Regions from separate parts of the Bacillus smithii genome, predicted to be linked through region 2. Evidence: predicted binding sites of a transcription regulator. Region 2 holds the regulator's gene; the other holds the start of a gene.
The links. Region 2 encodes NrdR, which represses ribonucleotide reductase genes. Its sites were predicted from a motif close to AACACNATATATNGTGTT; they were not measured.

Region 1: BSM4216_RS10375 (vitamin B12-dependent ribonucleotide reductase) is a predicted target of NrdR. The motif match lies at 1,456-1,473, and genes of this name have one in related genera.

What each region holds. Positions count from the first base shown of each region.
Region 1 is NZ_CP012024.1:2,212,453-2,215,879, forward strand. It holds gene BSM4216_RS10375 (vitamin B12-dependent ribonucleotide reductase) at 1-1,375, opposite strand, end outside; gene BSM4216_RS10380 (lipoate--protein ligase family protein) at 1,719-2,558, opposite strand; gene BSM4216_RS10385 (rhodanese-like domain-containing protein) at 2,727-3,104, shown strand; gene gcvPB (aminomethyl-transferring glycine dehydrogenase subunit GcvPB) at 3,357-3,427, opposite strand, start outside.
Region 2 is NZ_CP012024.1:2,479,295-2,482,721, reverse strand. It holds gene BSM4216_RS11635 (glyceraldehyde-3-phosphate dehydrogenase) at 1-619, shown strand, start outside; gene speD (adenosylmethionine decarboxylase) at 1,128-1,508, shown strand; gene nrdR (transcriptional regulator NrdR) at 1,658-2,116, shown strand; gene BSM4216_RS11620 (replication initiation and membrane attachment family protein) at 2,260-3,427, shown strand, end outside.

The DNA.
Region 1 (3,427 bases), 270 kb from region 2:
TGTCAATAAAGAAAATGCCCGGCTCTGCAGAGTATGTAGCACAAATGTTGATTAAGTTCCATAATTCACGTGCACGAATTTTACGGTATGTTTTCACTTTGTGGCCCATTTTCTCCCATTCGCGCACATCTCCGACTTTGTGCCATTCGTTATTGTAAATTTCCATTTCTTTTTCATCGTAAGATTCCACAGCCGGAAAACGGAGTTCATATTCTTCATCTTTTTCGACTGCTTCCATAAATTCCTTCGTTAAGCAGACCGAAATATTCGCTCCCGTCAAAAAGTCCGGATTATGGACAGAATATACTCCACCTGTACGAAGCTTTTCTTCGGCTTCTTGAATAATTTTTTCGCCAAAACCGCCTTGTCCCGGAATGTTTTTATAATTGAGAATCCCTTGATACATCGCTTTTTCCAGTTCAGTAAGCGGTGTGAATTTCAGTTTGTCGCTCGCAGCCTTTTTAATTTGTTCGTCGTTTGAATTTTCAATTAAGAAACGCAAAATACGCGGATTTTGCATTTTGGATATAATAAATTCCACAATATCAGGATGCCAGTCTGCCAGCATAATCATTTGAGCTCCACGTCTTGAACCGCCTTGTTCCACCAGGTGGGTTAATTTAGCAATATCATCCAGCCAAGAAACGGATCCTGATGATTTTCCATTTACCCCTCTTGCCAATGCATGACGAGGACGAAGCGTTGATCCGTTCGTTCCGACCCCACCGCCTCGCGACATAATTTCCATTACTTGTTTGCGATGTTCGGAGATGCCTTCACGGGAGTCCTTTACAAACGGCATCACATAGCAGTTGAAATAAGTAACATCCTTTCCGGATCCCGCTCCGTACAGCACACGTCCAGCCGGAACAAAATTCAAACTGACGAGCTCGCGATAAAATTTTTCAAACCATTCTTTTCTTTTTTCTTCCGTTTTTTCAACGGAGGCTAGGCCTGTTGCGTTTCTCTTTGCGATTTGTTCATAATAGACTTCCAGAGGTTTTTCAATGACGTTGAGCGGCCGACGAACGATACCTGTTTCCAATTCTTTCGGATCGTCAATGGCACTTCGGTATTCCTCTTCAATCCATACATCTGCCTTTTTGGCTTCCCAATCAATCCCGACGATATACCCTAATCCGCGGGCCGGAAATTTTGGATCCTCTTTCACCGTTAAAACGACAAAATCCCCTTCTGCCAAAGTAATTTTCTCTGTATCTTTAAACGAATATCGATCGATCATGACCAGCCGGGATACACCTTTAAAGGTGATTTTCATGTCATTCGTAATGGGATGAACCTGAGGGAAAAGCTGTATATCCTTGTTTAACCGTTCCTTGTTAATCGTCATGTTTTTATTCAACGCAACAGACATATCGACAACTCCTTTTCTAGCTTTAAACGTTTCTTCATTTGGACAAACCCAAGCCATATATTATACTCACAAAAACGAACCGCACAATATATTGTGCTATTGACCTTCCACTATTACTATATATTGATTTATATTCGCTTTTTTGTCAAGCGAAAAAAAAAGATGGTTTCGTTGGGAGAATAGAGATATTTAGGGGAAAACAACCATAATTGCCGAAAAATGATCATTTCTGAAACTTGCAGAATGAAAGGCAACATGTATCACCACTGCCCTCCAGCAAAAAGAAGGCACGGCAACGAAAAAAGAGAAAAAGCGGATGCGGTCTCCGCTTTCTCCCCAGTAGCTAACGTCTGAAATTCCATTCATCCGATTCGTATTTTTCTTTGGCTAATTTTTCCACAAACGCCTTTTCCTGTTCGGACAGCTCGTATGGTTCCAATTGGATATTTAAGCCATCTTCAAATCCTTTTTTAAAAGCTTCCTTTGCCATTTCAATGGTAACAGGATTTGCACTGATTTCATTAATGGCCACCGCTTTGTTTTTGAACGATTTCATCATCCGTTCTTTTACTCTTTCACTCGGATAGCGAAACAAACTGAAAAGTTTCTCTTCGTCCAAATCAAGCAAAATGGAACCGTGCTGCAGAATGACTCCTTTTTGCCTTGTTTGAGCACTTCCTGCCACTTTCCGTCCTTCCACTACTAGTTCATACCAACTTGGGGCATCAAAACAAACAGAAGAACGCGGATCCTTTAATTTGTTTTTTTCTTCTTCCGTATGGGGGATGGCAAAATAAGCGTCTAAACCAAGGTATTGGAACCCTTTAAGGATTCCTTCGGAAATCACCCTGTAAGCTTCCGTTACGGTTTTCGGCATGCGCGGATGCTCTTCCGTTACAATGACACTGTATGTAAGTTCATGTTCATGCAAAACACCTCTTCCGCCTGTAGGGCGACGTACAAATCCTAAGCCGTGTTTTTTAACAGCTTCCAGATCGATTTCTTTTTCCACTTTTTGAAAATAACCGATCGATAACGTCGGTGGATTCCAGCCGTAAAAGCGGATCACAGGAGGAATGTCTCCTTTGCTGTGCCAATCCAAAAGAGCTTCATCAAGGGCCATATTGAAAGAAGGCGAACATTTACCGGAATCAATAAATTTCCACACTTCTTTTTTTTCCATTCCATTCACCCTCTTTAACCTGAAAATTTCCTTCTCTAGTCTATCAAACGATCCGTGAAAACACAAAGAAAGAATTCTGCATAAAAAATCATAGAAAAGATTTTGATTAAAAGAACAGTGATGACTATAATAAATATTAGTGCATCTTAAGGGAAAGGAGCTATAAACTTGCTGTATACGCTAGCCACGATTATCGTAGTTGTTCTTATTTATTTTCTCTTAGTGTATTTTACACAAAAAAGAGTTGTCAAAACATTAAAAGAAGATGAATTTAAAGCCGGCTACAGAAAAGCGCAACTGATCGACGTCAGGGAACCGAATGAATTTGAAGCCGGTCACATCCTGGGAGCCCGCAACATTCCTCTCACACAAATCAAAATGAGAATGAAGGAAATCCGTCCGGACAAACCGGTGTATCTTTATTGTCAAAGCGGTTTAAGAAGCGGACGAGCTGCACAATATCTATACCGGCACGGTTACCGTCAACTTTATCAGTTAGAAGGCGGCTTCAAAAAATGGACGGGGAAAATCAAAACCGGAAAATAACGAAATTTCGTCATTTTAAACGAACATCATGAAAAAGACTGGACGGGAAAAGGGAGTTCGCAGCAAATAGGCCGAATATTCCTTTTTCTTGAACCAGTCTCTTTTTTCTGCAAACGATCGGACTTATTTTATGTTCAACCATTTTCCATGGTTTCGTTCTTTTTTCTGTCCATTCGTCGCTTGTAGGCAGTCTTCCTGATTTCCATCCTTCCTTGATAAGGAAGGATGGAAATGCGAAAACTCCATCAACCGTTATGATCGTTTAAATCGCAAAATCGGCTTTCGGGCAGCGGCCGTTTCATCCAAGCGGCGGATCACAGTGG
Region 2 (3,427 bases):
TTTAAACATAGAAAAGCATCATATTATTTCCAATGCTTCTTGTACCACCAACTGTCTGGCGCCGGTAGCGAAAGTGCTGGATGAAGAATTCGGCATCGAAAATGGGTTGATGACAACCGTTCATGCTTATACAAATGATCAGAAAAATATTGATAATCCTCACAAAGATTTGCGAAGAGCCCGCAGCTGCGGCCAGTCCATCATACCGACCACTACAGGGGCGGCTAAAGCGCTGGCGCTTGTGCTGCCGCAATTGAAAGGAAAACTGCATGGGATGGCGCTGCGCGTGCCGACTCCGAACGTGTCTTTAGTGGATTTAGTGGTGGATTTGCGACGGGAAGTTACGGCCGATGAAATTAATCAAGCGTTTATTGCCGCCAGCCAAGGTCCTTTAAAAGGAAAACTTGGATTCACTACCGAACCGCTTGTTTCCATCGATTTTAATACCGATTCACGTTCTGCCATAATCGATGGATTATCCACGATCGTCATCGGCGGAAAAAAGGCAAAAGTGTTGGCTTGGTATGACAATGAATGGGGTTATTCCTGCCGTGTAGTGGAGTTGGCCACTTTTGTCGCGCAAGAAATGGAAAAAAAAGCTGAAATGAAAATTGGTTGAAACGTAAAAACTGAAAAAAGCTAGTTTTCGTGTTTAACAAGATGCACCATAGCTTCGCATATGTTTTCCAGCTAGAAACTGTTGTTTTACAGAGGTTGACTGGGCCAGGCTCCCTCTTTGTGCTTAGGAGAGGGGCGACCTATAAAGTCAGCCTCTTTTTTTATGGGATACGTTTAGCTTTATTATGATATGGATGAGTTCGTTTTTTGCTTAATCCAGCGAAAGGTTCTATCCATTGAGACTGAAAATCATGTCATATGGAGCCTTTTTATTTAACCGGGTTGGTCCTTCTTAACAGTACAAACGATTTTTGCCTGCATTCGACAAAAACATTATTGCAAAAAGATATTAAACCAAGTATACTATGATTCGTGAACTTCTTATAATGGAATCATAACTACTTAAAGGGTTAGGACCTCTTCGGACTAACTTTCCCCCGTGGTAGTTATAAAACTTTTAAAAATATTCTTTTGATCGAAAAAAATTTTGTAAAAGGGGGAAACGATCAATGGAAACAATGGGTCGTCATGTCATTTCTGAACTTTGGGGCTGTGAATTTGAAAAACTGAACGATGTGGAACAAATTGAAAAAATCTTCGTGGAAGCCGCATTGAAATCTGGTGCAGAAATCAGAGAGGTAGCATTTCATAAATTTGCTCCTCAAGGCGTAAGCGGGGTAGTGATTATATCAGAATCACATTTAACGATTCATAGCTTCCCAGAGCACGGATATGCAAGCATTGACGTTTATACATGCGGCGATTTGAATCCGAATATTGCTGCTGATTATATAGCTGAAGCATTAGGTGCCCAGACTCGTGAAACCATTGAATTGCCGAGAGGGATGGGCCCGGTACAAGTGAAGTCTCAAAATATAAAAGCATTGTAAAATTCAGGGGTGCATGGCAATCATGCACCCTTTTACTTATCTCTGGCAATGTCGCTTCATTTGAAAGAAAAATTGCGTTCAAAAACTCCATTATTATATAATCATTCTAGGTAGAATGCGGGAATATTGAGATGAGACGGAGTGATTTTATGAGATGTCCAGCATGTCAGCACAACGGCACCCGCGTGGTGGATTCAAGGCCGGTCGATGAAGGAAGATCGATACGCAGAAGGCGCGAATGCGAAAGCTGTTCCTATCGATTTACCACGTTTGAACGTGTGGAAGAGCTGCCGCTGATCGTGATCAAAAAAGAAAATACTCGGGAAGAATTCAGCCGAGAAAAAATATTACGCGGTCTCATTAAAGCTTGCGAGAAGCGTCCGGTCTCTCTTGAGCAGCTGGAACAGATCACGCTCGATATCGAAAAAGAAATCCGAAATGAAGGTGTATCAGAAGTTCATTCAGAGAAAATCGGTGAAATGGTGATGGATCGTTTGGCGAAAGTGGATGAAGTCTCATATGTCCGCTTTGCTTCCGTTTATCGTCAATTCAAGGATATAAATGTATTTTTAGAAGAATTGAAAGAACTGATCAAAAAAGAAAAATAAAAAGCTGGAGTTTGAACAAATCTCTGGCTTTTTTTCTTCTAGCCTCGTGCATACATTCCGTTTCGGCCTGCAGCTAAAAGAGACCCCAGATACGCATAATTCCTGTACGTAAACATGAATGAGTTTAGAAAGGTTCGATTAAAATGAAACCGTTTTGGAATGAATTGCAACCAGTGGATGAGTATTCGGTCAAATTAAGCGGAATCCTTCATGACACCGATCGAAAAATTCTTACCTTTCTGTATCAACCGTTAATCGGCTCTGCTTGTTTTAGTTTATATATGACGCTTTGGGCCCAAGCGGAGGAAAATCGGCTTTGGTCCAAAACTTCCAATCATTATGGGTTGATGAATTTTTTAAATATGAATTTAAAAACGATTTATCATGAACGATTAAAATTAGAAGGAATCGGATTGTTAAAAACATATGTAAAAGAAATGGGAGACTCCCGAAGCTATATTTATGAGTTATTGCCGCCGCTGACGCCGGAACAGTTTTTTCAAGATGGGATGCTGAACGTCTTTTTATATCGCAAAATCGGTCGTTCTCAATTTTTGCGATTGAAGAAATTTTTTTCAAATGAAACGATTGAACATGAATCTTATAAAGAAGTGACAAGATCATGGCCGGAGGTGTTCTCTTCTTCGCCGTCTGCCGTTATGGATTCGGAAGCACTTTCCGATAGCCAATCTGAAACGGGGGAAGAATTTTTAAAAAGACCGGAAAATCCCGGACTTACACTGAATGACGAACAATTCGATTTTCAGCTTTTGGAAAGCGGATTGAAAAGTGTCATGGTGCCGAAACAAACGCTTACTCCGCAAGTGAAAGAAACGATTTTGAAGTTATCCCATCTATATGGCATCAATGAATTGGAAATGAAGAATATTCTTTTAAGCGCATTGGATGAGAACGATGAGGTGGATATTGATCAATTACGAAAATCAGCCAGAGATTGGTACCAGTTAAAGGTAAATCCTGAACTTCCGGAACTAGTGGATTTAGTGCAGCCTCCCGTATTGCGAAGCCAAACAAAAGGAGACAGCCCTGAAGATGAACTGATTGTATACTTGGAAACGACTTCTCCACGACAGCTGTTGATTGACATATCGGGAAGTATGCCTTCTAAAGCTGATTTGCAGGCGATTGAAGAGATTATGTTCCAGCAAAAGCTCTCGCCGGGTGTCGTTAATGTTTTGATCCAATACGTATTGTTAAAAACAGATATGAAATTGTCAAAGGCTTACTTGGAGAAAGTGGCCGCACATTGGGCACGAAAGAAGATAAAGACGGTAAAAGAAGCGTTGGAAT